Regions from separate parts of the Rhizobium sp. GW821-FHT14E12 genome, predicted to be linked through region 3. Evidence: predicted binding sites of a transcription regulator. Region 3 holds the regulator's gene; each other region holds the start of a gene.
The links. Region 3 encodes PhoB, which activates phosphate uptake and scavenging genes when phosphate is short. Its sites were predicted from a motif close to TGTCATNNANCTGTCAT; they were not measured.
Positions count from the first base shown of each region.

Region 1 (10,606 bases), on a different contig from region 3:
AGGACCGTTGCTCGCCTCGCGGGCGGCAGCCGTCGCCAGGACATAGATGGTCGATGCACGCGCCTGGTCGGACAGCGCCTTGAACCGGTGCAGGGCGGCGAGCGCGCGCGCGACGCTCTCCTCGTCCATCTTTCCGGTCAAGGCTATGCCCTTGCCGAGGCCGCACAGCACCTTCTCGTTGAAAAGAATGGTCGGCGACCGCGAATGGCCTTCATAGACGACAAGACGAACGGAGTTCGACCCGATATCGACAACGGAGACCGGGGCTATACCGGGAAGGCGCCCCTGGGCTTCTGATTCAACCATGCAGGTCCAGTTATTTCTTGCGGCCCGACAACAGCCCGGCGATCAGTTTCGGCGCACTGGATTTCAGAGCTTCACCACGGCCGGACAGGCTGGGATTGGTCATGAAATACTGCTGCGCGTTGAACGGCTCTTTCCCCGCGCGCACCTCAGTACGCCTCGAAGTACCGTCCGGCAATATCTCGTAGCTCTGCTGATTGTCAATGATGTTGCCCAGCATGATCTGTGAAAGAACCTGCTCATGCACGGTCTTGTTGGTCAGCGGAACGAGGGTTTCGACACGGCGATCGAGGTTTCTCGGCATCATGTCGGCTGAGCCGATATAGACCAGCGCCTTGTCCGACGGCAGGCCATGGCCATTGCCGAAACAGAAGATGCGGCTGTGTTCGAGGAAGCGGCCGATGATCGACTTGACGCGGATATTCTCGGACAGACCTTGCACCTGCGGACGCAGGCAGCAGATGCCGCGCACGACGAGATCGATCTCGACGCCGGCATTGCTGGCGCGATAGAGCGCATCGATGATATCGGGATCAACAAGCGAATTCATCTTCATCCAGATCGCCGCCGGCTTACCGCTCTTGGCGTGCTCGATTTCCTCCTCGATGTGCTGAAGGATGCGCGGGCGCAGCGTATAGGGCGAAACGGCGATCTTCGTGCTCGGCTCAGGCTCGCCATAGCCGGTGATGAAATTGAAGATGTTCGCCATGTCATGGGCGATCTTCGGGTCGCAGGTGAAGTAGGACAGGTCCGTATAGATCTTGGCGGTGATCGGGTGGTAGTTGCCCGTGCCGAGATGGCAATAGGTGCGCAGCTTGCCGTCTTCGCGGCGTACGACCATCGACATCTTCGAATGCGTCTTGAGTTCGATAAAGCCGAAGACGACCTGCACGCCGGCACGTTCCAGATCGCGCGCCCAGCGGATGTTGGCCTCTTCGTCGAAACGGGCCTTGAGCTCGACCAGTGCGGTCACCGACTTGCCCAGATCGGCGGCGTCGATCAGCGCACGCACGATCGGGCTGTCGTTGGAGGTGCGGTACAGCGTCTGCTTTATCGCCAGGACGTCAGGATCGCGCGCAGCCTGGAGAAGGAACTGGACGACCACGTCGAAGGATTCGTAAGGATGGTGAACCACCATGTCCTTTTCGCGGATGGCGGCGAAGCAGTCGCCGGCATGCTCGCGGACGCGCTCAGGAAATCGCGCATTGTAGGGCTCGAAGCGCAGATCGTCGCGCGGAGCCTTGCAGATCTCGGAGAGGGTGTTGAGCGCCAGCAGGCCCGGCAGAACGGCGATGCGGTTTTCCGGTACGTTCAGCGATTCCACCACGAACTGGCGCAGTTCGAGCGGCATCTCCGAGTCCGTTTCGATACGGATCACCGACCCGCGGCGGCGGCGCTTCAGCGCCGTCTCGAAGAAGCGCACCAGATCTTCGGCTTCTTCCTCGACTTCGATATCGCTGTCGCGGATGAGGCGGAACGTACCTGAACCCTGCACCTCATAGCCGGGATAGAGCCGCTGAATGAAGATGTTCACGACATCTTCGAGCGTGATGTAGCGGATGACGTTGCTGGCGTCGGGCAAGCGGACGAAACGGTCGAGCGCCGGCGGCAGGCGCAGAAGCGCAGTCATCGGCTCGCGGCCGTTCATGCTGTTCAATTGCAGCGCGATCGAGAAGCCGAGGTTCGGAATGAACGGGAACGGATGCGCCGGATCGATGGAGAGCGGCGTCAGGACCGGGAAGATCGCCTGTTCGAATTCATTGGCGAGCCACACCCGGTCGGTGTCGGACAGAGCCGGCGGCCGGACGATCAGAATGTCTTCCTTGGCGAGGTATTGCTGCAGCACGGCAAGCGATGCCTGCTGCTCCATCTGCAGATTGTCGATCTCGCGCAGGATATCGTCGAGCTGTTCGGCGGGCGTCTTGCCGTCCGGCGTGCGCACGAGGATCTTCTGGCGAACCTGGCCCTCGAGGCCGGCGACGCGCACCATGAAGAACTCATCGAGGTTGCCGGCGGAAATGGAGAGGAAGCGGATGCGCTCCAGCAGCGGATGCGCCGTGTTCAGCGTTTCCTCGAGGACGCGGCGGTTGAACTGCAGCCAGGAGAATTCACGGTTGATGAAGCGTTCGGGGCTGCTCAGCAACTCGTTGATCGGCGGCGTGGCCTCCGGGGCTGGCTGATTGGCGTCCTGATGTTCCGTTACTGCCGAGTCCATGTTCCACCTACCCTCATCTGAGACCTTGCCACGTATAGCAGTTTGACGACGGAACTGTGACAGTTCCCCTGCCGCTCAATCTGCCGGGCCGGAATTGCCCAATTCATTCAAGACTTCAGCGGCCAGTATGCGTGTAATTCTCGTGCCGCGGCCAAGCGCCAGCCGGTCCAGCCGGTCGACGATCAACTGCGCGGCATTCAGGGACCGCTCCATCCGATTGACGATATAGAGGACAAGTTTGTCATCGATATAAAGCTGTCGGTCGGCAAAGAGTTTTACGATCACCTGCGACAATAATTCTTCATCCGGCTCGCCGATCTCGACGACGGTTGCCGCTTTCAGCCGCGAGCGCAGGTCGGGCAGCGTCACCGGCCAGGACATCGGCCAGAGCCTGCTTGTCATCAAAAGGCCAGTGCCGTTTTCCCTGACACTGTTGATGACGTGGAAAAGTTCAGTGTCGTCGAAGCCCAGACGATCGACGTCCTCGAAGATGACAGGCCCGTTTGCCGCGATAACGGCTGCGTCCGAGCCGGTTTGCGGATGGATCGGGACAGCGCCGCTTCTCTCGCACCAGATGCTGGCGAGATGCGATTTTCCCGAGCCGACGGGGCCGGCGAGAATGACCACCGGCGACGGCCAGTGCGGCCAGGAATCGACGATCTTTACCGCCGCGCTCAAGGGATCGGCGACCAGCAGGTCGTCCCGGCCGCTCGCGGCGTCATGGGTAAAGGCCAGGGGTAGCTGTTCGGCGGGCTTGCGCCTCAAATCAGCGTTCTTCACATCGGTCATGTCTAGTTTTTCTCAGGATTGCCGGCCTTGGCCCTACGCGCCTTATCGGCTTCCGAGTGTCCATAATAAAGGTCGCTCTGAAGGTATCGCGAAAGGGCAAAGCGAACAAGCACGCCGCAGGCGGCCGCAGCCGGAACGGCGACCAGCAGGCCGACGAAACCGAAGAGTGCACCGAAGGCGAAAAGCGCGAACATCAGCCAGACCGGATGCAGGCCGACGCTTTCGCCGACCAGCTTGGGCTGAAGCACATTGCCTTCCAGGAACTGGCCGGTGAAGAAGACGGCGAGCGTGAGGCCGACCCAGATATAATCCGGCCAGAACTGCACCAGCGCGACACTGACCGCGATGAACAGGCCGACCAGTGAGCCGACATAGGGAATGAAGCTGATCATGCCGGCGAAGAGGCCGATCAACAGGCCGAAATTCAGGCCGACCAGCGACAGGCCGACGCCATAATAGATGCCGAGGATAATGCAGAGCGAGCCCTGGCCACGGATGAAGCCTGCGATCGACTGGTCAATCTCAGTGGCAATCTGCCGGACGGTGGCGACATGATCGCGCGGCACCCAGGCGTCGACCTTGGCGATCATGCGATCCCAGTCGAGCAATATATAGAAGGCAACGACGGGCGTGATGACCATCAACGAAAGGATGTTGACCAGCGCCTTGCCGGAACTCCAGATCTGCGCGAAGAGGCCGCCGACAAAGCTCAGTCCGTCCGACATGATATTAGAGATATTGTCCTTGATGACGCCGATCTGATTGCGGATCCAGTCCGGCAACACCATCGTCTGGGTCTTGGCGATCAACTGCTGAAGCTGCTGCACATAGCCCGGTATGTGCTGGACGAAATCATTGAACTGATTGATGATGATCGGGATGAAAATCGTCAGCGCCAGGGCGAAGACCAGCACGAAGGCAACCAGAATGACGATCGTCGCCATCAGGCGGCTGAGGCCGATCCTTTCCAGCCGGTCCGCCACCGGATCAAGGAAATAGGCAATCGACATGCCGGCGATAAAGGGCAAGAGGATCGAGCTGAAGAGGTAGAGAAAGACAATGAAGGCGCCGAGCACAATCAACCAGAAGGTGACTTGACGCTTGAGGCTTGTCCCGCTGACTTGTTGCTTCATCGTCGTCCCCACTGCTCGCCGGCCTGCTGCCGCTCGCTTAGGACATAGGATGACGCCGCAATTATGGTCAAGCCTGCGGCCGGAAATCGGCCTTCAAGCACTGTGAAGCGGGGAAAATCGAGGCTTTCCCTATGTTAGCGCCTTGCATAAAGGCCCACGTCATGCAATGGCGACCCGATCAAGGCCCTGTCGCGATTGAAGGGCGGCCATCGGAGGCGTAAGCATGAGCCAGTCTGGAAAAAACGGTCTGACCTATAGCGACGCGGGCGTCGATATCGATGCCGGCAACCTGCTGGTCGAAAAGATCAAGCCCGCCGTGCGTTCGACGCGCCGTCCTGGCGCCGACGGCGAAATCGGCGGCTTCGGCGGTCTCTTCGATCTGAAGGCCGCGGGCTTCACCGATCCGGTGCTGGTTGCCGCCAATGACGGCGTTGGCACGAAGCTGAAGATCGCCATCGACGCCGATTATCACGACACTGTCGGTATCGACCTCGTCGCCATGTGCGTCAACGACCTCGTCGTCCAGGGCGCCGAGCCGCTGTTCTTCCTCGACTACTTCGCCACCGGCAAGCTCGACCCCGACCAGGGTGCGGCGATCGTCGGCGGTATTGCAGCCGGCTGCCGCGAGGCGGGCTGCGCATTGATCGGCGGCGAGACGGCGGAAATGCCCGGCATGTATTCCGATGGCGACTACGATCTGGCCGGTTTTGCCGTGGGTGCGGCCGAGCGCGGCCAGCTTCTGCCCTCCGGCGATATCGCCGAGGGCGACGTCATTCTCGGCCTCGCCTCCTCCGGCGTTCATTCCAACGGCTTCTCGCTGGTGCGCAAGATCGTCGATCTCTCCGGCCTCGCCTGGGATGCACCCGCTCCCTTCGCAGAAGGCAAGGCGCTGGGCGAAGCCCTGCTGACGCCGACGCGTATCTATGTGAAGCCGCTCCTGAAGACGATCCGCGAGACCCATGCCATCAAGGCACTCGCCCACATCACCGGCGGTGGTTTCCCGGAAAACATTCCGCGCGTGCTGCCGAAGCATCTGGCCGCCGAGATCGATCTGGCCGCCGTCGAGGTGCCGCCGGTATTCTCGTGGCTCGCCAAGACCGGCGGCGTCGAGGCCAAGGAAATGCTGCGCACCTTCAATTGCGGCATCGGCATGATCGCAGTTGTCTCCGCTGAGAATGTCGACACCGTCAAGGCCGCCCTTGAGGCCGAAGGCGAATCCATCGTCACACTCGGCCGCATGATCGCCCGCGACGAAGGCGCTGCCGGCACGGTCTACAAGGGTACGCTGGCAATATGAGTTCGGCCCGCAAACGCGTCGTCGTCTTCATTTCGGGCAGCGGCTCCAACATGATGGCGCTGGTCAAGGCGGCTGCGGCTTCGGACTACCCGGCCGAGATCGTCGGCGTGATTTCCGACAAGGCGGATGCCGGCGGACTGGCGAAGGCCGCCGCCGAGGGCATCGCCACCTTCGCCTTCGTGCGCAAGGATTTCGCCAGCAAGGACGCGCATGAGGAGGCCATCCTCGCGCAGCTCGAGGCACTGTCGCCCGACATCATCTGCCTTGCCGGCTATATGCGTCTGCTCACCGGCCGCTTCATCCAGAGCTACGAAGGCCGGATCATCAATATTCACCCATCGCTGCTGCCGCTTTTCCCCGGCCTACATACACATCAGCGCGCCATCGACGCCGGCCAGCGGATCGCTGGCTGCACCGTGCATTTCGTGACCGAAGGCATGGACGAAGGTCCGGTGATCGGCCAGGCCGCCGTGCCGGTGCTCACCGACGATACCGCCGATGCTCTGGCCGCCCGCGTGCTGACGATCGAGCATCAGCTCTATCCGCAGTCGCTGCGACTGCTGGCGGAAGGCAAGGTACGGATGGAAGGCGGCAAGGCCATTGCCACGGCAAAGACACCGGCTGTCGCCGGACAGCAGATCCTGTCCCTGCTTGGCGACGTCAGCCGGATCTAGTCGAACTTCCCCCTCAGGCAGCCATCGCCATCAGCGGATGCAGCGTGCCATCACTATAGACGACGCGGCCGTTGCGGAAGGTCGCGCGGATGCGGTGAACCGCACCGTGCTCGACAGCCACCAGATCTGCCTTCTGTCCGACAGCGATCGCGCCGCGGTCCGTCAAGCCGGCAGAGCGCGCAGCATTTGCCGTCGCCATGGCGACCGCCGCAGGCAGGCCACCACTGGCAACTTCGGCAATCTTGAAGATCGCCGGCACGAAGGCAGCCGGATGATAGTCGGCGGCGATGATGCCGAGCAGGCCCGCTTTCGCCGCATCGAGAGCGCTCAGATTGCCTGACATGGACTGACCCCGCAGCGCGTTCGGGGCGCCCATCAGCGTCCAGAGGCCACGACGATGCGCCTCTTCGGTAGCCGGCAGCGTCACCGGGAATTCGCTGATCGTCACGCCAAGATCATGCATCTCGGCCACCTTCTCTGCGCTATCGTCATCATGCGACGCCAGCGACAGCTTATGCTTCAAGGAGAGGCCGACGATGTCGTGCAGCTTGCGCTCGATATCCGGGTCCTGCCGCATGGCGATACGCCGGGCCACCATCTCTTCCGCCGCTTCCCGTGACATCGAGCGGCGCTCGGACATGCTGAGCACATAGGCCTCGATATTATTGTATTGCCCCTGCCCCGGCGTGTGGTCGGTCAACGACACCATATCGACGACGCCATCCTCCAGCAGCCGCTCCAGCGTCGGTGCGGCGCCGACATTGGTGATCTCGTAGCGAGCGTGGACGCGATGGTCGATCAGCAGGTGATCGCGTAGGCTGCTGATGCCCTTGATGACTGCCGAAGTGGTCTCCAGCGAGCGCACATGACCGTAGACGCTTTCCGTGGCGAAGGAGACGGCTGCGTAAGCGGTGGTGACGCCGGCTGCGGCAAGCTTCTTGTCGAGTTCGTGGATGCCGAAATCGATCGGCATGGTCGCATTCGGGCGCGGCGCGATCTCGCGCTCGATCATATCGCCGTGCAAATCGACAAAGCCCGGCATCAGCAACCGTCCACCGCCGTTAAAGGTCGCGTTCGCCACTGGCTCGGCGCGGATTTCGGCGATCACGCCGTCCTCGATGCGAACGGAACCCTGATCGACGACCTCATTGGGAAGAACGAGCGTGAAATTGCTGAGCCACATCGGCTTTCTCCTAGAATAGCGTCAATTGTTTCAAACACATGACAATAGTCCGGACCTATCCGGCGAATGCCTCCCGATAGGCGCGATTCGTGACACCGTGATGAAGATCGCAGCACTGATTTTGACAGTGCTTGCACGCTTCCAAACGACCTATCCCAAGCTCGCCCTGTTCAAGGCGGCCCATTGCAGCAACATGACCGTCTTGGCGTCGTAGATCTCGCCGGCCTCGATCATCGCCACCGCATCGGTCAGCCGGACTTCGAGCACCTCGATGTCCTCGTGTTCCTCAGCAAGCCCGCCGCCGTCAGCGATACGGTCCGTGGTGTCGATGACGGCGGCGAAGAAATGGATGATTTCGGTGACCGCGCCCGGCGAGGTGAATGTCTTGAAAAGAAACCTGATATCGCGGACGCGGAAGCCGGTTTCCTCCATCGCCTCGCGGCGGATCGCCTCTTCCGGATGATCGCCATCGAGCAAGCCGGCCGGCACTTCGATCATCCAGGCGGGAAAACCGGTGAGATAGGCCGGCAGGCGGAACTGCCGCACGAGGATGACCGTCTCGCGCTTGGGATCGTAGAGCAGAATGCAGGCGGCCGGTGTGCGATGATAGATCTCGCGCTTCAGCCTGTGCGTCTCACCGCTGGAATCCGTATAGTCGATGTCGTAGTTGCTAAGCCGCGTCCATTGATCCGAGAGCGTCTTCTCGTTGACGATCTCGACCTTCGCCTTTTCGAACTTCGTCATCTCGCATCCTTGCGCAGCCAGACCTTGTTGTCGTGAACGGCCGCGCCGCCATAGGGAGCGACGGGATCAGCGCCGGTGAGCACATTGATGCCCTCGCCATCGACATGCGCCTTGTTCGGCCACAGCCCCTCGGCGATCAATACACCGGGCTTCACTTCCGTCGTGATGCGCGCATGGAGGCGGATGTCGCCCCTGATATTGCCGATCTGGATGAGATCGCCATCGATGACGTCAAGCGCTGCGGCGTCCGCTGGATTGATCATCACCTCTGGGCGGCCCTCCTTTAGGCGTGAGGTCTTGGTTTCCGCGAAGCTCGAATTCAGGAAATTGCGCGCCGGCGAAGTCGCAAGCCGGAAGGGATGGTCCGGATCGGCAACTTCGATGACATCGACTTGATCCGGAAACTCCGGCAGTTCAATGTGCGGACCGAGCAAGCCGACAGCTTCCGGCGGGCGGTTCGGAGCGGGCTGGTTGACCCAGTCCGGACGGAAACGGAACTTGCCGTCGGGATGGGCGAAGCCGTTGAGGAAGTGCGCCTCCTCGAAAGCCGGCTGACGGTCAAACCATTTATGCTCGAGGAAGTAATCGTAATCCGGCAGGCCGCTATCCGACAGGAGACGGTCGACCATCTCGCGCGCGGAAAAGCCGAAACCGGGACAATTGGCGACGCCGAGGCGCTTGGCCAGTTCCTCGATAACGAAGAGATTGCTGCGCACCGCCGAAGGCGGCTCGACCAGCTTGGGGCCGAGCAGGATGTGGTTCTGGCCACCGGCGCGATAGATATCGTCATGCTCGACGAACATGGTGGCGGGGATGACGATATCGGCCATTTCGGCGGTATCGGTCATGAATTGTTCGTGCACGGCGACGAAGAGGTCGTTGCGGGCAAAGCCGCGCTTCACCAGCCGCTGTTCCGGCGCGATGTTCACCGGATTGGTGTTCTGGATCAGCATCGCCGTCACCGGCCCGCGATGGCGCAGCGCCACGGCATCGCCAGTGAGCGCGCGGCCAATCTGCGACTGGTCGATCATGCGGATATCCTGATCCAGCATCGACCGGCCAGTCAGTTCGCTGCTGTCCATGCGAAAAATATCGCTGTTGGAATGAAAGGCACCGCCGCCCTCATACTGCCAGGAGCCGAGCACCGTAGCGATCGAGGCCGCCGCATGCATGGCGACGGCGCCGTTGCGCTGGCGGGTGAAGCCGTAGCCGAGACGGAAATAGGATTTCTTCGTCGTGCCGACGAGTTTGGCGAAGGTCTCGATCTCATCTACGGACAGGCCGGTGATCGCTGCCGCCCATTCCGGTGTCTTGGTCTGCAAATGCGCTTCCAGACCGGCGGGATCGTCAGCATACTTGGCCATATAGGCGCGGTCGGCATAGCCGTCGCGGAAGGCGACGTGCATGACGGCGCAGGCGAGTGCCGCATCCGTGCCCGGCCTGACGATCAGCGCCAGATCGGCCTGCTTCATCGTCGGATTGTCGTAGATATCGATGACGACGATCTTGGCGCCGCGCTCCTTGCGCGACTTCACCGCATGGGTCATCACGTTGACCTGGGTCGCAACCGCGTTGGTGCCCCAGATCACCACACAATCAGTACGGCCCATTTCATGTGGGTCCGGGCCACGCAGCGTGCCGGTCGCCATGGTAAAGCCGGTCCAGGCGGGATTGGTGCAGATCGAGGAGAAGAAGCCGGAATAGCGCTTGGCATGCCGCAGGCGATTGATGCTGTCGCGCTGCACCAGGCCCATGGTGCCGGCATAGTAATACGGCCAGACCGCCTCGCTGCCGTCCCTCGCCTCGGCCTTGACGAAGGCATTGGCGATCTCGTCCAGCGCGTCGTCCCAAGAGAGCTCCTGCCAGCGTCCGTCGCCCTTAGCGCCAGCGCGGCGCAGCGGCTTCATCAGCCGGTCGGGATGATAAAGCCGCTCGGCATAGCGGGCGACCTTGGCGCAAATGACGCCCGACGTATAGGAATGGTCCCTCGCGCCGCGCACGCGACCGACCTTGCCATCCTCGGTCAGATCGATCTCCAGCGCACAGGTGGAGGGACAGTCGTGCGGACAGGCCGTGTGACCTATCTTGGATTTGGCTGGAATGGGGGTCGCAATGTTCATCGTATTTGTATATTTCAAGCCATGTCCGGCCAAAAGGCATAATCTCGCCCATCGCAACAAATCATACGGACTTCACCGAAAATGAACTATCGGCATATCTACCACGCAGGCAATTTCGCCGATGTGCTCAAGCACGCGGTGCTCGCCC
Region 1 covers NZ_JBXAPH010000004.1:246,702-257,307, forward strand. Annotated here, with positions in the region: gene ppx (exopolyphosphatase) at 1-306, opposite strand, end outside; gene AC1RO0_RS18040 (RNA degradosome polyphosphate kinase) at 317-2,518, opposite strand; gene hdaA (DnaA regulatory inactivator HdaA) at 2,594-3,307, opposite strand; gene AC1RO0_RS18050 (AI-2E family transporter) at 3,310-4,440, opposite strand; gene purM (phosphoribosylformylglycinamidine cyclo-ligase) at 4,664-5,737, shown strand; gene purN (phosphoribosylglycinamide formyltransferase) at 5,734-6,411, shown strand; gene AC1RO0_RS18065 (alpha-D-ribose 1-methylphosphonate 5-triphosphate diphosphatase) at 6,425-7,594, opposite strand; gene AC1RO0_RS18070 (NUDIX domain-containing protein) at 7,745-8,338, opposite strand; gene AC1RO0_RS18075 (molybdopterin-containing oxidoreductase family protein) at 8,335-10,458, opposite strand; gene AC1RO0_RS18080 (23S rRNA (adenine(2030)-N(6))-methyltransferase RlmJ) at 10,540-10,606, shown strand, end outside.
Region 1: AC1RO0_RS18065 (alpha-D-ribose 1-methylphosphonate 5-triphosphate diphosphatase) is a predicted target of PhoB. The motif match lies at 7,684-7,700, and genes of this name have one in related genera.

Region 2 (10,606 bases), on a different contig from region 3:
GAGGAGCAGGCAAAGTGAATTCGAAATATCTTCCTCTGCTCGCAACGATCGTCATTTTCATCCTCGCCTATACCGGCTGCGCGCTGCAATATCCGACCATGCTATCGACGCGGGTGGCCGGTAACCTGCTGACGGACAACGCGTTTCTCGGAATTGCCGCCGTCGGCATGACTTTCGTGATCATCTCGGGCGGTATCGATCTGTCGATCGGCTCGGTCATCGCTTTTACCGGCGTTTTCCTGGCGATCGTCCTGCGCGACACCTCGATCCATCCCTTGTTCGCCTTCGCGATTGTTCTTGTGATCACGACAGCCTTCGGCGCCGGCATGGGGGCGATCATCCATTACCTCGCCATGCCGCCCTTCATCGTCACGCTGGCGGGGATGTTTCTGGCGCGCGGCATCGCTTTTGTCCTGTCGATCGACAGTATCCCGATCGAGCATGATTTCTATTCGCAGCTTAGCGACATGTATCTGTTGCTGCCGGGCGGCGGCCGCCTGACGGTGATCGGCGGCGTGATGCTTATCGTCTTTGCCGCCGGCATCCTGCTGGCGCATCGCACCCGCTTTGGCGCCAATGTCTACGCGCTGGGCGGCGGTGTGCAGACGGCGCAGTTGATGGGGGTTCCGGTCGCGCGCACGACGATGCAGATCTACGCTTTGTCGGGCTTTTTGGCCGGTCTATCCGGAATCGTTTTTTCGCTCTATACATCCGCCGGATATTCGCTTGCCACGGTCGGTGTCGAACTCGACGCCATTGCCGCGGTGGTTATCGGCGGAACGTTGTTGACGGGGGGAGCAGGGTTCGTCGGGGGGACTCTGATCGGGATTCTCATACAGGGCTTGATCCAGACGTACATCACCTTTGACGGAACACTTTCCAGCTGGTGGACGAAGATCTTGATCGGGCTGCTGCTTTTTGCGTTTATTTTGATGCAGAAGGGGCTTCTGTTACTTTCCCGTTTCAATCGACGTTACGCCTAAGGGAAGGACAGAGCGGTTGCGCAGCAGATTGCTTGAGACACGGAAAGGCCAAGGAAAATCACGAACGAGCCATGCTCAGGTTGTCGATGATCTCGGCAAGGCGATTGTGGCGGGCGTTTTTCCCATCGGCGGCATCCTTCCGGGCGATAGCGATCTTCTGCAACGGTTCAAGGTATCGCGCACGGTTCTGCGCGAGAGCATGAAGACGCTGGCGGCAAAAGGACTGGTCGTCCCGCGCGCCAGGGTCGGCACCCGCGTCACCGAGAGGATCCACTGGAACATGTTCGACAACGAGGTGCTGACCTGGCACTTCGAAAGTGGCGTGAACGAAGAGTTCCTGCTTCATCTCTATGATATTCGCCTGGCCTTCGAACCATTTGCCGCCAGTCTCGTCGCCGAGCGGGCCGGCGCGGAAGAAATCGAGCTGCTGCGGCGGCTGGCGCTGGCAATGGCCGCGCCGGAGCATACGGCGGATAGTCTCGCGCTCGCCGACCTTCATTTCCATCTGGCGATCACTGAAGCCTCCCACAATCCCTTCATGCGGTCGCTCGGCGGCCTGATCGAAGCTGCTTTGGTCGGCATGTTCCGCATGAGCGCGCCTCCCTCCAGCAACGGTTTCGCCAATATCGCCGATACGCACATGGCGATTGTCGACGCTATCGCGGATCACGATGGACCGACCGCGTATAAGGCGATGGAGTTCGTGATTTTCGATGGCCGCCAGCATGTGCTGGAAGCCTTCGCGGCGCTTGCTGATGCCTGAGCGACATATCCAAATTCGCCGTAGTTCCCCATTCAACTAGTTGCTAAGAGAAAGCGAAGCCTGCATAGGCCTCGCCGAGTCGTATCTTTCGGAGCTTGAAATGGAACGCACCTGCCTCGCCATCATCCTCGCCGCCGGTGACAGCACCCGCATGAAGTCGTCGGTCTCCAAGGTGCTGCATCCGATCGCCGGCCGTCCGATGATCGCGCATGTGATGGAAGCGATCGCCAAGACCGATATTTCCGCCGCCGCCCTCGTTGTCGGCCGCAATGCGGAGGAGGTGGCTGCCGCCGCCGATATCGGTGGCATCGAGGTCGAGGCCTATCTGCAGAAGGAGCGTCTGGGGACCGGGCATGCCGTGCTGGCCGCGCGCGAGGCGATCGCCCGGGGCTATGACGATATTATCGTCGCTTACGGCGATGTGCCTCTGCTCACCGACGTGCCGCTGCGCGCCGCCCGAAAGGGACTTGCCGACGGCAACGATATCGTCGTCATCGGCTTTCACACGGAAAATCCGAATGCCTATGGCCGGCTGCTGGTCAAGGACGGCGAACTGATCGCCATCCGTGAGGCGAAGGACGCAACGGACGCCGAACTGGCGGTGACCTGGTGCAACAGCGGCCTGATGGCGATCAATGGCCGCAGGGCACTCGATCTGCTCGACCGCATCGGCAACAGCAACGCCAAGGGTGAATACTATCTGACTGACCTGGTGGAAATCGCCCGCTCGCTCGGCGGCCGCGCCGTTGCCGTTGATGCGCCGGAAGTGGAAATGACCGGCTGCAACAACCGCGCCGAACTCGCATTCATAGAACGCCTCTGGCAGGAGCGTCGCCGTCATGAGCTGATGCTTTCGGGCGTCACGATGATCGCACCGGAAACGGTGTTTCTCGCCTATGACACGGTGATCGGCCCGGATGCGCTGATCGAGCCGAACGTTGTCTTCGGCCCCCGCGCGGTCATCGACGGCGGGGCGGTTATCCATGCCTTCTCGCATATCGAAGGCGCTCATGTCAGTGGCACCGCCACGGTCGGCCCGTTTGCACGGCTGCGCCCCGGCGCGGATCTTGCCGATGGCTCGAAGGTCGGCAACTTCTGCGAAGTGAAGAACGGCAAGATCGGCAAGGGTGCCAAGGTCAGCCATTTGACCTATATCGGTGACGCCACGATCGGCGCCGGCAGCAATATCGGCGCGGGCACGATCACCTGCAATTATGATGGCGTCAACAAGCACGAGACCCATATCGGCGCCAACAGCTTCATCGGCTCCAACTCCTCATTGGTGGCGCCGGTGCGTATCGGCGACAATGCCTATGTTGCCTCCGGCAGCGTGATCACCGAGGATGTCCCCGCGGATGCACTTGCCTTCGGCCGTGCGCGCCAGGAGGTGAAACCCGGCCGCGCCAAGGTCATCCGCGAAAGAGCCCTGGCCATCAAGGCAGCAAAAAAAGGCAGCCATTAAGTATTTCGCTTGCGGTCGCGTAACGGTTGGAAACCGAAAGTGACCGTCGCGGTAATTGTGAAAACTGTTAGAATCATTAGGACTTGCCTTCTTATTTGAGGCCAGACGGAGAGTTGCATGTGCGGCATTGTTGGGATTGTCGGAACGAAGCCGGTAGCGGCGCGATTGGTGGATGCCTTACGGCGTCTCGAATATCGCGGTTACGATTCGGCGGGTGTCGCGACCATTCATGACGGCGTGATGGATCGCCGCCGCGCCGAAGGGAAGCTCTTCAATCTGGAGAAGCGGCTTGAGGCCGAGCCATTGGCCGGTGTCACCGGCATTGCCCATACGCGCTGGGCGACGCACGGCGTTCCGAACGAGACCAACGCCCATCCGCATTTCATCGAAGGCGTCGCAGTCGTCCACAATGGCATCATCGAGAATTTCTCCGAATTGCGCGAGGAATTGAAGGCCGAGGGCAGGGTGTTCACCACGCAGACGGACACGGAAGTCGTCGCGCATCTGCTGGCGAAATACGTCGGCGAGGGCCTTGATCCGCGCGCGGCGATGCTAAAGATGCTGAACCGCGTCACCGGCGCCTATGCGCTCGCGATCATGTTCCAGAGCGATCCCGATACGCTGATGGCGGCCCGCTCCGGTCCGCCGCTCGCCGTCGGTTTCGGTAATGGCGAGATGTTCCTCGGTTCGGATGCCATTGCACTTTCGCCCTTCACCAACGAGATCACCTATCTCGTCGACGGCGACTGCGCGATCATCACGCGCAATAGCGCCACGATCCTCGATTTCAACGGTAAGGAAGTCAGCCGCCCCCGGCAGATATCGCAGGCGACCGCCTATGTCGTCGACAAGGGCAATCACCGCCACTTCATGGAAAAGGAAATCTACGAACAGCCGGAGGTGATCTCCCATGCGCTCAGCCAATATGTCGATTTCGTCGGTCATCGGCTGCGCCCGAATGCGTCGGCGATCGATTTCAAGGGTGTATCGGGACTTGCTATCTCGGCTTGCGGCACGGCCTATCTCGCCGGCCTGATCGGCAAATACTGGTTCGAGCGCTACGCCCGCCTGCCGGTCGAAATCGATGTCGCCTCCGAATTCCGTTATCGCGAGATGCCGCTGTCGCCCTCGCAGGCAGCGCTGTTCATTTCGCAGTCCGGCGAAACCGCCGATACGCTGGCGTCGCTGCGCTATTGCAAGGACAACGGCCTGAAGATCGGCGCAATCGTCAACGTCAAGGAATCGACCATCGCGCGCGAATCCGATGCGGTGTTCCCGATCATGGCCGGCCCGGAGATCGGCGTTGCCTCGACCAAGGCTTTCACCTGCCAGCTTGCCGTTCTGGCATCACTGGCGATCGGCGCGGGCGTTGCGCGCGGCACGGTGAGCGCCGAGGACGAAAACGCGATGGTACGCCACCTTGTCGAGATGCCGCGCATCATGGCAAGGGTGCTGAACATCATCCAGCCGCAGATGGAAAGCCTTGCCCGCGAAATCTCCAAGTTCAAGGACGTGCTCTATCTCGGCCGCGGCACCAGCTTCCCGCTCGCCATGGAAGGCGCGCTGAAGCTCAAGGAAATCTCCTATATCCATGCCGAAGGCTACGCCGCCGGCGAACTGAAGCATGGTCCGATCGCGCTGATCGACGAGAACATGCCGGTTATCGTCATTGCGCCCTATGATCGATTCTTCGACAAGACCGTCTCCAACATGCAGGAAGTGGCGGCTCGTGGCGGCCGTATCATCTTCATCACCGACGAGGCGGGGGCGGCTGCCTCCACGCTGCCGACGATGGCGACGATCGTCCTGCCGGTTGTCGATGAAATCATCGCGCCGATGATCTTCTCGCTGCCGATCCAGCTGCTCGCCTATCACACGGCCGTCTTCATGGGCACGGATGTCGACCAGCCACGCAATCTCGCCAAGTCGGTGACGGTGGAGTAAGGCGCGGCCTCATTTATTTTCGTGTGATAACGTCGTCGTGAACTGGGCCGATATCCGGCCCGGTGGCGTGGCTGCCGGGTTGTGCACTGCGCCGATTTCTGGCACGATTCATCAAGGAGGTGGTGGGGGAATTTGCCGGTTAGCGGTTGGCGACGGAACGGAGTTTTCGAACGGCGAATGACGGAAAAGCCCATCAAAATGTCCGTGGCGACACGGCTCAGAAACAATTTCCTGGCCGGCCTCATTATCTGCGCGCCGATTGCCATCACGCTCTGGCTAACCTGGTCTGTCATCCATTGGGCCGATAGCTGGGTCCGACCCTATATTCCCGCGCGCTACGATCCCGAGAGCTATCTGAACTTCGCCGTTCCCGGTACGGGTGTGGTGATCGCGATGATCTTCATCACCATCATCGGCTTCCTCGCCAAGAACCTGATCGGCCAGAGCATCGTTCGCTTCGGGGAGTCGATCGTGCAGCGCGTGCCGCTGGTGCGAACCATCTACAAGAGCCTGAAGCAGATCTTCGAAACCGTGCTGAAGGAGCAGGGGACGTCGTTCAAGAAGGTCGGGTTGATCGAATATCCGAGCCCCGGTCTCTGGTCGATGGTGTTCGTCTCGACTGATGCCAAAGGCGAAATCGCCTCGAAATTCAATGCCATGGGGCATGATATGGTGGCGGTTTTCCTGCCGCCGACCCCAGTACCAACAGCCGGTTTCCTGATCTTCGTGCCGCGCGAGAAAATCACGCTTCTCGACATGAGCCCGGAAGACGGGGCCAAGCTTCTGATTTCGGGTGGCCTGGTCTCGCCCGAATATCGGGAGAAGCTGATTGCAGCCAAGGAATTGCCGCCGCCCGTCCCGATGAAATCCCTGTCTTAATGCGAGATCGCGTGTTGGAACGGTAGCTCGCGCGCCGGCCAGTCCCTGCGATGCAACGCTTCTATCTCACGCTATTGAACATTTCGATCGCGCTGTTGAAGCGGGTGACGACGAGTTGATATTTGTCCGGCGTGGGATCCTGTTTGATCTGGCGGAAGTCGCCGACCATTCCGGTCAAACTGTCGTTGATGCCATCAAGAAGAGGAGTATTGACGCTGTTGCCGCCTTCCTGTTTGGCTTTTGCCAAGGCGGCGCGCTGATCCTCTAATGTCTTTTCCAGATCGGTGATCTTTGCGTCTATCTGACTCTGTAGAGCAGGCTTACCAGGATCTTCCGAACTATTGAGAAGATCGACCAGTTGTCTCGCCTGGCTGAGGGCAAGCCGTGTCTGATAGACCGGCATGTCCCCGCGTTCCTTGATCTTGGCAAGCTCGGCTTGTTCCCGACGATCAAGCTCCTTCTGCAATTGCTGATGGAATTCCTCCAGCGCGGCGGCCGCAGTCTGGAAATCGGCAAGCATCAACGGATCCTCGCGCTTTCCGCGCGCGAGCCCGTCTTCCATGTAGGCCTTGCTGGCATAGTAGACATTCAGGCCGGAGAGGCGGGGCACGGCCTGACCAAGCGCGGAGATCAGCTTGTCGGCGGCGGTATCGAGTTCTGTGGACGCATCGCCCTTTGCGCCGCGCACCGCCTTCAATTTGTCCGCGGATCGTTCGAGCGAGCCTTTGCTGACTTCGGTAATATTGTCGGAGGTCGCGCTCTTCGAAATATTGGCGTTCTGATAGGCCTGATATTGCGCCAGCAGGCCGGAATCCCCGATGAGATCATTATAGGCCAGCACGTAGTCGTTTAATTTTGCGCTGTTCGCCAGCTTCGATGCCGTATCGGCCGAGGACTGATTGCTGGCGGCAGTGGAATTCGACTGATCGTCGCAGGCCGAGAGGCCCAGGATTGCGGTGAATGCCATCGCGAGAACAGCGACAGAAGCAGACGTCTTCATGGAGTGAAACCCTTCGCTATATTGTGGCGTTAACGGCGATTATTGCGAGGACATCGCAAACAAGGTTCGCAGCAGGCTTAGGAACGACCTACGCCAAATGCGGCACGGTTTCAATCTCAAGATGTCGTGGCGGACGAGCGGAACGTTATGCTAGCGATCATCCGGCCAGCCGGTCGCATCAGCCGGATCGAACTGTCATGTCCCTATCATATTGCCGTTCTAGACCGGTTGCCGGAAGGGCAGGCGGGCACATCTCATGGTCGAATGTTTTCGGCTCAACGGAGCCTGACACTATCGTTCGACATGGTTTTCGACCGATCGGGAGATGAACGCCATTCCAGCACAAAGAGTTTTCATTAGGAGGATATTGCCGTGAGAAATTTGCGTTCAATGAGTTTGCCGCTGCTGTCGGCAGCGCTCGCCACTTGCGTTTTCGCAATGCCGGTCGTGGCCTTCGCCGATAGTTCCGTCGCCGTCGGTGGCGTCACGCTGGTGAACAAGGGCCTCGTCGCTGTCGGCCGTATCCCGGCTAACCAGCGCGACAAGTTCGGTGAAACCTTTGGCTCGGGTTCGGGCATGTCGATCGACGCCAAGAACTGGGTGCGCAATGCCGATGGCTCCTACAAGGGATCGCTATGGCTGCTGCCGGATCGTGGCTATAACGTCGTCGGCACCACTGATTATCGTCCGCGCCTCAACACCATCGACGTTCAACTGATACCGGTCGCCCCAGGCGCAACGCCGCCGGCTGGCAAGGAGCAATCGGGCGTCGTTGCCAAGCTGGCCGACACCATGCTGCTGGCCGACAACAAGGGCGCCGACACCACCGGCCTCGATCCCTCGGGTGGCAGTCGCCATCCGGAAGATGGCATGCCCTTGCTGCCTGAAGCACCGAACGGCAAGATCTCGCTCGACAACGAAGCCATCGTCCGCTTGGCCGATGGCACCATGTTCATCAGCGACGAATATGGTCCCTATATCTACCGCTTCTCCGCCGAGGGCCGCATGATGTCCGCCACGCCGCCGCCGGCGGCGCTGCTGCCGATGCGTAACGGCGCCGTGAACTTCGCCTCGAACAATCCCGGCCCCGGCGAAAGCGCGCCCGACCCCAAGGATCCGACCAGTGGACGCCAGAACAATCAGGGCCTCGAAGGCATGTCGATGACCCCGGACGGCAAGTTCCTGATCGCCGTGCTGCAATCGGCGACGCGCCAGGACGGCGGCGATTCCGGTTCGACCCGGCAGAACACTCGCGCATTGGTCTACGATGCCACCGACCTGGCCCATCTGAAGCTGGTGCATGAATATGTCGTGCCATTGCCGGTCTTCACCAACAACAAGGGCAAGACGGCTGTCGCTGCTCAGAGCGAAATCGTGGCGCTTTCGCCGACGAGCTTCCTGATGCTGGCGCGCGACAGCAACAACGGCTACGGCATGGAAGGCGAAAAGTCGCTCTACCGCAGCATCAACGTCGTAGACATCTCGACTGCCACCGATATCGCCGGCAGCAAATTCGATGCCGACACGCCGGTTGCTCCGAAGGGTGTTCTTGATGCGTCGGTGAAGCCCGCAACGGTTAGCCAGTTGATCGACATCAACGATAGCGCCACCCTTGGCCGCTTCGGTCTCCATAACGGCGCACCGAACGATCGCAACAACCTCTCCGAAAAGTGGGAGGCCATGTCGTTCGTCAGCGTTCTCGATCCGAAGCTGCCGGACGACTACTTCCTGTTCGTCGCCAATGACAACGACTTCCTGACACAGGACGGTTTTCAGGTGGGCGCCGCCTACAAGGGTGAAGGTGGGGCTGACGTCGACACCATGTTCCAGGTGTTCCAGGTGACGATCCCTGGCTTGTCTGCCAAGTAATAGCTTTTGAGAGGGATGGACGCGCCTGCTGCGTCCGTCCAACTATCCGGCTCTCAGGAACCGGATCGCTTCGTCGCGGCGGAAGAGATAGAGCAGGGTGCGTACCGCCATGCCGCGCTCGCCGGTCAGGTCCGGATCGCGGTCGATCAGATAGGCGGCGTCTTTGCGGGCGATCTCCAGAAGATCGGCATGGGCCTCGAGGCTGGCGATGCGGAAGCCGGGCGTGCCGGACTGGCGCGTGCCGAGCAGCTCGCCTTCGCCACGCAGCTTCAGATCCTCCTCGGCAATGCGGAAGCCGTCCTCGGTATCGCGCATGATCGATAGCCTCGCATGGCCGGTCTCGCCGAGCGGGCCTTTGTAGAGCAGGATGCAGGTCGAGGCTTCGTCGCCACGTCCGACGCGGCCGCGAAGCTGGTGTAGCTGAGCCAGGCCGAAACGCTCAGCATGTTCGATCACCATGATCGTCGCATCCGGCACGTCGACACCGACCTCGACGACCGTCGTGGCAACCAGCAGCCGGATTTCGCCGTTCTTGAAGGCCATCATCACGGCATCTTTTTCCGGCCCGCTCATGCGGCCGTGGATCAGGCCTATGCCGGGACCAAGCGCCTTGACGAGCGTTCCATGCCGCTCCTCGACGGACATTAAATCGGATTCTTCGGATTCTTCCACAAGTGGGCAAATCCAATAGGCTTTCTTGCCCTCTGACAGCGCACTCTTCAGCCGGGATACGATATCCCCGGTTCGTTCGGTCGGGATGGTGATCGTCTGGATCGGCTTGCGGCCGGCCGGCTTCTCGGTGAGTTTGGAAACATCCATATCGCCAAAGGCGGCTAGCACCAGCGTGCGCGGGATCGGAGTTGCGGTCATCACCAGCATGTGCGGCGAGATGCCCTTCGCCGTCAGCCGCAGGCGCTGGTGGACTCCGAAGCGGTGCTGCTCGTCGACGACGGCCAGCATCAGGTTCGCATAGCTGACGCTGTCCTGGAACAGCGCATGCGTGCCGATGATGATCTGTGCCTCACCGGAAGCGATGCGCTCGAGGATGGCATCGCGCTCGCGACCCTTGGTGCGGCCGGTCAGCACTTCGACGGAGAGATTGGCGTTGGCGGCGAATTTCGCGATGGTCGCATAATGCTGTCGCGCCAGGATTTCCGTCGGCGCCATCAATACGGCCTGGCCGCCACTTTCGATGACGGCCGCAATCGCCATCAGCGCGACGAGCGTCTTTCCTGCGCCGACATCGCCTTGCAGCAGTCGCAGCATGCGCTCGGTGCCCGCCATATCCTTGAGGATATCGGCAATGGCTGCCGTTTGGCTATTCGTCAGGGAGAAAGGAAGGGATTCCAATATCTTCTGGCTGATGTCTCCAGTCGGATGCACGGGCTGTCCCGCGACTTTGCGCAGCCGTTGACGGACGAGCGCCAGCGACAATTGCCCGGCCAGGAATTCATCATAGGCAAGCCTGCGGCGGGCCGGCGCCTGCGGGTCGAGATCAGCGGCGTCGCGCGGCGAATGCAGCATGTGAAAGCTGTCGGATATCGAGGGGAAGCCCTGCTTCTGCGCCAGCGCCTCGTCATCCCATTCCGGCAGTTGCGGCAAGCGTGTCAGCGCCGCCTCGATGGTCTTGCGCAGGAATTTCAGCGCGAGCCCCGCCGTCAGCGGATAGACGGGTTCGACCAATGGCAGGTTCTGCGCTTCGCTTT
Region 2 covers NZ_JBXAPH010000001.1:201,081-211,686, forward strand. Annotated here, with positions in the region: gene AC1RO0_RS01050 (ABC transporter permease) at 1-18, shown strand, start outside; gene yjfF (galactofuranose ABC transporter, permease protein YjfF) at 15-983, shown strand; gene AC1RO0_RS01060 (FadR/GntR family transcriptional regulator) at 1,000-1,746, shown strand; gene glmU (bifunctional UDP-N-acetylglucosamine diphosphorylase/glucosamine-1-phosphate N-acetyltransferase GlmU) at 1,847-3,208, shown strand; gene glmS (glutamine--fructose-6-phosphate transaminase (isomerizing)) at 3,326-5,152, shown strand; gene AC1RO0_RS01075 (DUF502 domain-containing protein) at 5,330-6,031, shown strand; gene AC1RO0_RS01080 (YiiG family protein) at 6,093-7,031, opposite strand; gene AC1RO0_RS01085 (esterase-like activity of phytase family protein) at 7,404-8,900, shown strand; gene recG (ATP-dependent DNA helicase RecG) at 8,943-10,606, opposite strand, start outside.
Region 2: AC1RO0_RS01085 (esterase-like activity of phytase family protein) is a predicted target of PhoB. The motif match lies at 7,225-7,241, and genes of this name have one in related genera.

Region 3 (10,606 bases):
CAAAGCCGCCGATCCCGCGCGGGCTGACGCCCGGCGCACCGGCGCGGCGCGATATCGGCATCAAGCGCCGTTACGCCGCCGAGCGCCGGTTCCGTGCCTATGGCATCGCCGCCGTCACATTCGGCCTTGTCTTCCTCATCGCTCTGGTCTCGACCGTGGTGCGCCACGGCTATACCGCCTTCGTACAGACCTCGATCACCCTGCCGATCGAGTTTGCCGAGAAGGCGATCGATCCGGCCGGCAAGCGCGCCAGCGATCCGAAGGTGCTGGTCGCGGCCAACTATCCGCTTCTCGTCCGCGATGCCCTGGTGAAGGCGCTCGACATCGATCCCGCCAATCGCGTGCTCGTGCGTGAGGCAACGGCGATGGTCTCGGACAGTGCGCGGAGCGTGCTGCGCGACAAGGTCATGGCCGACCCCTCCATCATCGGGAAAACGGTGAAGATCACGCTGCTTGCCGGCGCCAATATCGATTCCGCCAACAAGGGGCAGATTGACCTGACGGCGAATGAGACGGACCGCAAGGTCTCCGACCGGCAGCTCGGCTGGATGAAGCAGCTTACCGCCAGCGGCGCGCTCCATAAGGCGTTCAACAGCGGCCTGTTCCTGTCCGGCAATTCCAGCCGTCCGGAAGCGGCCGGCCTCGGCGTCGCGCTGATCGGTTCGCTCTATCTGATGCTCACCGTGCTGGTGCTGGCACTGCCGGTCGGCGTCGCCGCCTCGATCTATCTCGAGGAATTCGCGCCGAAGAACCGGCTGACGGACCTGATCGAGGTCAATATCAACAATCTCGCCGCTGTGCCGTCGATCGTCTACGGTCTGCTCGGCCTCTCGGTCTTCATCAATGTCATGGGCCTGCCGCGCTCGGCTTCGCTGGTCGGCGGGCTGGTGCTGAGCCTGATGACGCTGCCGATGATCATCATCGCCACGCGCTCGGCGCTGCGCGCCGTGCCGCCGTCGATCCGCAGCGCAGCGCTTGGTCTCGGCGCCTCGCGCATGCAGGTGGTGTTCCACCATGTCCTTCCGCTCGCCATGCCGGGCATCCTGACCGGCACGATCCTCGGGCTGGCGCATGCGCTCGGCGAAACCGCGCCGCTGCTCTTGATCGGCATGGTCGCCTTCGTCGCCAATTATCCGACGTCGCCGCTCGATCCGGCGACCGCCCTGCCGGTGCAGATCTACATGTGGGCGAGCGAAGCCGAGCGTGCCTTTGTCGAGCGAACCTCCGGGGCCATTATCGTCCTGCTCTTCTTCCTTGTTGCGATGAACATCGGAGCCATCTTGCTGCGCCGTCGCTTCGAGCGGCGCTGGTAGAGGGAGAAGACGGAATGAACATGATGACGGAAGCCGCAGGCGAGAAGGCATTGGCCAGGAAGATGACGACGATCCCCTACAAGATGATCGGCCAGGACGTCTCGGTCTATTATGGTGACAAGCGCGCCCTGTTCGGTGTGGACCTGAACATCCGCGTCAATACGGTCACCGCGCTGATCGGCCCTTCCGGCTGCGGCAAATCCACCTTCTTGCGCTGCTTGAACCGGATGAACGACACGATCGATACCTGCCGCGTCACCGGCAAGATCACGCTCGACGATCAGGATATCTATGACAGCGCCATCGATGTCGTGGAGCTGCGTGCTCGCGTCGGCATGGTGTTCCAAAAGCCCAATCCCTTCCCGAAGTCGATCTACGAGAACGTCGCCTACGGCCCGCGTATCCATGGGCTGCATCGCTCCAAGGCCGATCTCGACCATATCGTCGAAACCAGCCTGCAGAAGGCCGGTCTCTGGGGCGAGGTGAAGGACCGGCTGCTGGAAGCCGGCACCAGCCTGTCGGGCGGCCAGCAGCAGCGCCTCTGCATCGCCCGCGCCGTCGCCGTCAGCCCGGAAGTCATTCTCATGGACGAGCCGTGCTCGGCGCTCGATCCCATCGCCACGGCCAAGGTCGAGGAACTGATTCACGAGCTGCGGGAAAACTTCACGATCGTCATCGTGACGCATTCCATGCAGCAGGCCGCCCGCGTCTCGCAACGCACCGCAATGTTTCACCTCGGCCATTTGGTCGAGGAGAACGATACCGATAAGATGTTCACCAATCCCGACGATTTCCGCACGCAGGATTACATCATGGGCCGTTTTGGTTGATGATATCCCGCGCGCGGCTCCCTTCACACGTTTCACCCTGAGGATAGAAAAATGGTCTCCACTCACATTCTCTCTGCCTATGACGAAGACCTGAAGTTCCTGACGCGCCGCATTGCGGAAATGGGCGGTCTGGCGGAGCAGATGGTCAGCGACAGCGTCCGCGCCCTGGTGCATGGCGATGCCGCCCTTGCACAGAAGGTCATTTCCGACGACGTCGTCCTCGACCACGCCGAACGCGAAGTCGGCGACAAGGCGATCGTCACCATCGCGCGTCGCCAGCCGATGGCGGCCGACCTGCGCGAAATCATGGGCTCCATTCGCATCGCCGCCGATCTGGAGCGCGTCGGCGACCTCGGCAAGAACACCGCCAAGCGCGTCATCGCCGTGCAGGGCCACGGTGTTCCGCGCCGCCTGGCGCGCGGCATCGAGCATCTTTCCGAACTGGCGCTCAGCCAGCTCAAGGAAGTGCTCGACGTCTACACGACCCGTTCGCCCGACAAGGCCGTCTCGATCCGTGAGCGCGACGAGGAAATCGATGCGATGTACACCTCGCTCTTCCGCGAGATGCTGACCTACATGATGGAAGATCCGCGCAACATCACCACCTGCACGCATCTTCTCTTCTGCGCCAAGAACATCGAGCGCATCGGCGACCATGCCACCAACATCGCCGAGACGATCTATTACATGGCGACCGGCAGCCAGCCGGAAGGCGAGCGCCCGAAAGACGATACCGCCAACACCGTCGGTGCGGTGACGGAATAACGAAGACGCCAAGAAAAGGAGACCAGAGACGCATGGTTCCGAGAGTTGCTGTTGTAGAAGACGAAGAAGCGCTCAGCGTTCTGCTGCGCTATAATCTTGAGGCTGAAGGCTTCGAGGTCGACACCATTCTGAGAGGCGACGAAGCCGAGCTTCGCCTCCAGGAGCGCATCCCCGATCTTCTGATCCTTGACTGGATGCTCCCCGGCGTGTCCGGTATCGAACTCTGCCGCCGGCTGCGCATGCGGCCGGAGACCGAGCGCCTGCCGATCATCATGCTCACCGCCCGCGGCGAGGAAAGCGAGCGCGTGCGCGGCCTTTCCACCGGCGCGGACGATTATGTCGTCAAGCCGTTCTCGACGCCGGAGCTGATGGCTCGCGTCAAGGCGATGCTGCGTCGCGCCCGTCCGGAGGTTCTCTCCACGGTGTTGCGCTGTGGCGACATCGAACTGGACCGCGAGACCCATCGCGTTCACCGCAAGAGCCGCGAAGTGCGGTTGGGGCCGACCGAATTCCGCCTGCTGGAATTCCTGATGGCTTCGCCGAGCCGCGTCTTCTCGCGGTCGCAGCTCCTCGACGGTGTCTGGGGACATGACATCTATGTCGACGAACGCACCGTCGACGTCCATGTCGGACGTCTGCGCAAGGCGCTGAACTTCTCCAATATGCAGGATGTCATCCGCACCGTTCGCGGCGCGGGTTATTCCATGGAAGCCTGAGCGGGAAACCGGTCAGTCATCCAACATAGCGGCGGAAACAGAAAACGGGCCTTTCGGCCCGTTTCTTTCATTTCGGCTATGGGGCATCTCAACCGCGGGGTTGAGCCGCCGGCCGGCGCCGTTCATGCACCGGCTGGTAGGCCATGCGCTGATGGTAGCCGCAATAGGGCGATGCATCCGGGCTGTCGTTGCCGCAGAAATGGAAGTCATCCTTCAGCGGATCGCCGACCGGCCACTTGCAGGTGCGCTCGGTGAGTTCCGTCAGGCCGAGGCGGCGCGAAATCGGAACAACCACATTGGCGGCCGGACGATATTCGATCTCATTGACCGTATCGATCTCGACTTCTTCCTTGAGCATCGTCGCGCCCTGCTGACGGGTAACCGTGCGGGTTGCAACGCGCGAGGCGTAGTTCGGTGCGCGCGGCGCCGAGGTGTTGCGCTTCTGCGCTCGGGCGGCCGTCGCCGTGCCGCCGGCCTTCGCTCGGCCCGGCAGGCTCAAGCGATGCACCTTGCCGATGACGGCGTTACGACTGACACCACCAAGCTGCGCCGCGATCTGGCTCGCGCTCAAACCCTCGGACCACAGCTTCTTCAGCTTCTCGACGCGTTCGTCTGTCCAATTCATGCCCTGTCTCCGCTGTCGCGTTTCCGATGGCAGAATCCTTCACCATTGCCTCGCATTAGGGCGAGGCGCGAAACGCTTAAAAATTGTGGTGACTAGTTCCGCCGCATGCAGTCTAGTAATTGGGGTTTAACCTAGTGTGAGGCTGACTCCGTGACAAGACACGCATGATTCCTGGGGAATCGATTTCGGGGTTTTCCCCAACTTGCTTGTCCAAGCGTGGCATTTTTGCAATATTAGCAGTTGAAGACATACCTCTCGTCGAGAGGCGCTCTGCCGCGCCTGCTAAATCGCCTGTTTTGTTGACATTGCGGTGCAAAACATCAATAGTGCCTCAGCCGCCGCAAGGCGGCATTTTTGATTTTTCCGGGCCCGTTTCACTTGAAGGAAACGATTGGCCCTAAAAGTTGTGATCGAGGAGATACGGGCCATGGCTGAAACCGCGCCGCTTTATGACACCTATATGCGTGCTCCGCTGCGGTTTGAGCGAGGAGAGGGCGTATGGCTGTTCACGGAGACAGGCGAGCGCTATCTCGATTTCGCCGCCGGTGTTGCGGTGAATTCGCTTGGCCATGCACATCCCCATCTGGTTGCGGAACTGAAGGCGCAGGCCGATAAGGTCTGGCACCTGTCGAACCTCTATGAGGTGCCGGGCCAGGAGAAGTTGTCGAAGCGCCTGACGGAAGCCACCTTTGCCGACAAGGTGTTCTTCACCAATTCCGGTGCCGAGGCGCTGGAATGCGCGATCAAGACGGCGCGGCGCTACCAGTTCTCCAAGGGCCATCCCGAGAAATTCCATATCATCACCTTCGAAGGTGCCTTCCACGGCCGCACGATCGCGACGATCGCCGCCGGCGGACAGGAGAAGTATCTCGAAGGTTTCGGCCCGAAGGCACCGGGCTTCGACCAGGTGCCCTTCGGCGATCTCGACGCCGTGCGTGCCGCTGTCACCGATGCGACGGCCGGGATTCTCATTGAGCCCGTGCAGGGCGAGGGCGGCATCCGCCCCGCGACCAACGAGTTCCTGCGCGGCCTGCGCCAGATCTGCGACGAGCATGGCCTTCTTCTGATCCTTGACGAGGTCCAGTGCGGCGTCGGCCGTACCGGCAAGCTCTTTGCCCATGAATGGTCCGGCGTCACGCCCGACATCATGGCCGTGGCCAAGGGTATCGGCGGCGGTTTCCCGCTCGGTGCCTGCCTTGCGACGGCGGAAGCCGCTTCGGGCATGAAGGCCGGCACGCATGGCTCGACCTATGGCGGCAATCCGCTCGCCATGGCAGTCGGCAATGCCGTGCTCGATATCGTGCTGGCTGATGGCTTCCTGCAGCATGTGCGCGACATCGCACTGGTCTTCCGCCAGGGCCTGGCTTCGCTTCAGGATCGTTTCCCCGATATCATCGAGGATGTCCGCGGCGAGGGCCTGATGCTCGGCATCAAGGCTGCCATTCCGCAGGCGGAGCTGTTGCAGGCAATCCGCGCCGAGCATCTTTTGGGCGTGCCGGCCGGCGACAACGTCATCCGTCTGCTGCCGCCGCTGGTGGTGACTGCAGAGGAAGCGCGCGAAGGCATTGCCCGCATCGAACGCGCGGCAGAATCCGTGCGCGCCGCTCGCGTCAAAAAGTCGGCCTAAATCCAGCGCCCGCTGTCGGGGCGTTTCTGCCCCACGCGGGCGTTGTTGTTTTCTAGAGTACAGGTAGGAACATGGCTTCTCCGAAACACTTTCTCGATCTCTCGGCCGTCGCGGCTGCCGATCTGCGCAGCATCATCGATGATGCCATCGTGCGAAAGCAGGCGCTAAAGGCGGGCACGGCCGACAAGCCGCTTGCCGGCAAGATGCTGGCGATGATCTTCGAGAAACCCTCCACCCGAACCCGCGTTTCCTTCGATGTCGGCATGCGCCAGCTCGGTGGCGAGACGTTGTTCCTGTCAGGCACCGAGATGCAGCTTGGCCGGGCTGAGACGATCGGCGATACGGCGAAGGTGCTGTCGCGCTATGTCGACGCCATCATGATCCGCACGACGGAGCATTCGCGTCTATTGGAGCTGGCCGAACATGCGACCGTGCCGGTCATCAATGCGCTGACCGATGACACGCATCCCTGCCAGATCATGGCTGACATCATGACCTTCGAGGAGCATCGCGGCCCGATCAAGGGCAAGACCATTGCCTGGACCGGCGACGGCAACAATGTGCTGCATTCGCTGATCGAGGGGGCCGCCCGCTTCGACTATCGCATGAACATGGCCGTACCCCTTGGTTCCGAGCCAAAGGATCACTATTTGAACTGGGCCCGCAACCAGGGCGCCGAAATCATGCTCTCGCATGATGCCGACCGTGCGGTCGCTGGCGTTGATTGCGTGGTAACCGATACCTGGGTTTCCATGAATCAGGAACACCGGGCTCGCGGTCACAACGTCTTCCAGCCCTATCAGGTCAACCAGGCTTTGATGGCACAGGCCGGCAAGGACGCTTTGTTCATGCATTGCCTGCCTGCGCATCGCGGGGAGGAAGTGACGGATGAAGTGATCGATGGTCCGCAATCCGTTGTTTTCGATGAGGCGGAAAACCGCCTTCATGCGCAAAAGTCGATTCTTGCTTGGTGCCTGGGCGCGATCTGAGGATATAGAACCGCGAGTTTGATGCCGCGGGCGCAGTAGGAGTATAGCAATGGCGGAAAGTGCAGCCTCGCTGGGTCAATTCGATTTTGCCGGCGACGATCATGTCGTTCCCTTTCAGGTCGAAGGTCTTGATGTGCGCGGCCGCGCCGTGCAGCTCGGGCCTTTGCTGGACGCAATTCTCGCCCGGCACAATTATCCGGCCCCCGTTGCCCGGCTTTTGGCCGAGGCCGTGGTGCTGACCGTCTTGCTCGGCACCTCGCTGAAGTTCGAGGGCAAGTTCACCGTGCAGACCAAGGGCGACGGACCGGTCGATCTTCTGGTCGCCGATTTCGCCACGCCGGAAAATGTCCGCGCCTATGCCCGCTTCGATGAAGAGGCGCTGGCAAAGGCCGTGGCCGCCGGCGAAACCGAGCCGGAGCAGTTGCTCGGCAAGGGCGTGCTCGCCTTCACTATCGATCAGGGTCGCTACAGCCAGCCCTATCAGGGGATCGTGGCGCTTGACGGCGCCTCGCTCGAAGAGATCGCCGGGACGTATTTCCGTCAGTCGGAACAGATCCCGACCCGCGTTCGCCTGGGTGCCGCCGAACTGTTCGATCGCGACGAGGCCGGCAAGCCGCGCCATCGCTGGCGGGCGGGCGGGCTGATCGCGCAGTTCCTGCCGGAAGCACCGGAGCGCATGCGCCAGCCGGATCTGCATGGCGGCGACGGCGATAGCAATCCGCGCCATCATGTCGAGGACGACGCCTGGGAGGAAGCCCGGTCATTGGTCGAGACGATCGATGCCGACGAACTGACCGACCCGCAGGTCGGCACCGAACGTCTGCTGTTCCGTCTCTTCCACGAGCGTGGCGTGCGCGTCTATGAACCGAAGGCGGTTTTCGATCGCTGCACCTGTTCGCGCGACAAGCTGAAGGGCGTGTTGCAGGGCTTTTCCGCCGAGGAAATCGAGGTGAGCCAGGAGAATGGCGAAATTGCTGTCACCTGCGAGTTCTGCTCGACCACCTATCGCTTCGAAGTCTCCGAGGTAAAGGAAGCCTGATCGGGCTTAGTTCAGCGTCCGCAGCAGGTTGGGCGTATCCAGCGAGAAGGCGGGGATCTTGACGTGAAAGAGTTCCCCGTCGTCCGTCTCCATCTGATAATGGCCGAACATCATGCCCGATGGCGTATCGAGCGGGCAGCCTGACGAATATTCGTAGGTATCGCCGGGGCCAAGTCGTGGCTGTTCGCCGACGACGCCAGGTCCGGTCACTTCGTCCACCAATCCGTTCTGATCGGTGATGTGCCAATAGCGCGTCACCAGCCGGACATTGACCGTGGAGTGGTTGGAAATGACGATGCGATAACCCCAGACATAGCGGTCGTCATCCGGATCGGATTGCTCCTCCAGATAAAAAGGTTCGACGACGACTTCGATATCCCGTGTTAGAGCGCGATACATGCCTGACACCTTGGTCATTACTCCGAAACGTCGTGCGTTCCAATAAACGCACATCGGACGCTCCAGCATTTTAAGTCTAGGGCATCTGCTCCGCTTTCCATGATCCCACGAAAGCGGGACATCTAGCGGTATCCTATACACAACCTGATCCGTCAAGGAACGGATCGGTGAAAACCCCTATAACGGGTAAATCATACGGCTTTTCAGGGACTAAGGCTAGTTCCAAGGGTTAATTGGCCTTGGCCTAAGCTATCCGGCATGCCTATTGTCAAGGCAAGCCGCCCCGCCCGAACGAGATCCGGGCGGGTTTGGATGACAAAACTCAGGCCGAAACCTGCGCCAGCGCGCGGGCGAAATCCTCGACCAGATCGTCACCGTCCTCGATGCCGGCCGAGAGGCGCACGGTGCCTGGCGAAATGCCGAGTTCGGCGCGGGCCTCGTCGGTGAGGTTCTTGTGCGTGGTGGTGGCCGGATGGGTGATCAGGCTCTTCGAGTCGCCGAGATTGTTGGAGATCTTCACGATCTCCAGCGCGTTCTGCAGCTTGAAGGCCGCTTCCTTGCCGCCCTTCAGTTCGAAGGCCACCAGCGTCGAGCCGCCGGTCATCTGCTTGGCGATGATATCGGCCTGCGGGTGGTCCTTGCGGCCGGGATAGATCACCTTGGCGACCTTGCCCTGATCGGCCAGAAAATCGGCGATCTTGGCGGCGTTTGCCGTCTGCTGGGCGACACGCAGCGGCAGCGTCTCGATCCCCTTCAGCAGCGTCCAGGCGGTAAACGGCGACATGGCCGGACCGGTATGGCGGAAATAATCCTGCAGGTTCTCGTCGATCCACTGCTTGTCGGAGAGGATGATGCCACCGAGCGAGCGGCCCTGGCCGTCGATATGCTTAGTGGCGGAGTAGACGACGATATGGGCACCGAGTTCCAGAGGCTTCTGGAACAGCGGCGTCGCAAAGACGTTGTCGACCACGACCTTGGCGCCGATCTGGTTGGCGAGCTTGGCAACGGCGGCAATATCCACCACTTCCAGCGTCGGGTTGGTTGGGCTTTCCAGGAAGAAGACCTTGGTGTTCGGCCGGATCGCCTTTTCCCAGTTCTCGGTGAAGCGACCGTCGACCAGCGTGCATTCGATGCCGTATTTCGGCGCCAGCGTCTCGACGACCCAGCGGCAGGAGCCAAACAGGGCGCGGGCGGCAACGATGTGATCGCCGGCCTTCAGCTGGCAGAGAATAGCCGCGGTGACGGCGGCCATGCCCGAGGCGGTGGCGCGTGCATCTTCCGCGCCTTCGAGCGCACACATGCGCTTTTCGAACATGTCATTGGTCGGGCTGCCATAGCGGGCATAGATGAAACCGTCGGTCTCACCCTTGAAGCGCGCCTCGGCGGCTTCCGATGTGTCGTAGACGAAGCCCTGGGTCAGATAGATCGCTTCGGATGTCTCGCCGAATTGCGAGCGGAGCGTTCCGCTGTGAACGAGTTGGGTTGCGGGGCGCCAAGTCTTGCTCATGCCATCACCACTTTCAAAACAAAAAAACCGGCCGCAATTGCAGACCGGTTTTCAACCCGGTCTTTTTAGCCACTTATTTAACGTGGCTGCAAGCCGACCGGCCAAATCACCACGGGATAAGTTGCAATACTGCCGTTGACCGCTTGCGTCAATTCCCTGAGTTTGGTTTTGTCTGCGGCAAATTATGGAAAAGGCATGATGGCTCGCAATACTGGAATTTTGGCTGATCGCGCCATTGCCGCGCTCTTCGAAGCGGGGCGGCTGACGAGCGAACGGGAACTGGACGACGATCAGATCCAGCCGGCGAGCCTTGACCTTCGCCTCGGCGCGCATGCGTTCCGCGTCCGCGCCAGCTTCATGCCCGGCCCGTCGCATCTCGTCGCCGACAAGCTCGACCGGCTGAAGCTGCATGTGATCGACCTGTCCGAAGGTGCCGTGCTGGAAACCGGCTGCGTCTACATCGTGCCCTTGATGGAGCGTCTCGACCTGCCGGCCGATATGTCGGCGTCGGCCAATCCGAAAAGCTCGACCGGCCGCCTCGATATCTTCACCCGCGTCATCACCGACCGGGCGCAGGAGTTCGACAAGATCCCGGCCGGCTATTCCGGCCCGCTCTATCTGGAGATCAGCCCGCGCACTTTCCCGATCGTGGTGCGCCGCGGCTCGCGCCTGTCGCAGATCCGTTTCCGCGTCGGCCAGGCACTGCTGAACGAGCCGGAGTTGATGGCGCTGCATGCCAGCGAAACGCTGGTCGCCAGTAAGCAGCCGAACGTCAACGGCGGCGGCATCGCCCTGT
Region 3 covers NZ_JBXAPH010000006.1:216,662-227,267, reverse strand. Annotated here, with positions in the region: gene pstA (phosphate ABC transporter permease PstA) at 1-1,313, shown strand, start outside; gene pstB (phosphate ABC transporter ATP-binding protein PstB) at 1,328-2,143, shown strand; gene phoU (phosphate signaling complex protein PhoU) at 2,195-2,908, shown strand; gene phoB (phosphate regulon transcriptional regulator PhoB) at 2,941-3,624, shown strand; gene AC1RO0_RS22095 (GcrA family cell cycle regulator) at 3,713-4,249, opposite strand; gene AC1RO0_RS22090 (aspartate aminotransferase family protein) at 4,677-5,876, shown strand; gene argF (ornithine carbamoyltransferase) at 5,948-6,865, shown strand; gene AC1RO0_RS22080 (Hsp33 family molecular chaperone) at 6,915-7,904, shown strand; gene apaG (Co2+/Mg2+ efflux protein ApaG) at 7,911-8,303, opposite strand; gene AC1RO0_RS22070 (O-succinylhomoserine sulfhydrylase) at 8,626-9,810, opposite strand; SAM riboswitch at 9,855-9,933, opposite strand; gene AC1RO0_RS22065 (2'-deoxycytidine 5'-triphosphate deaminase) at 10,006-10,606, shown strand, end outside.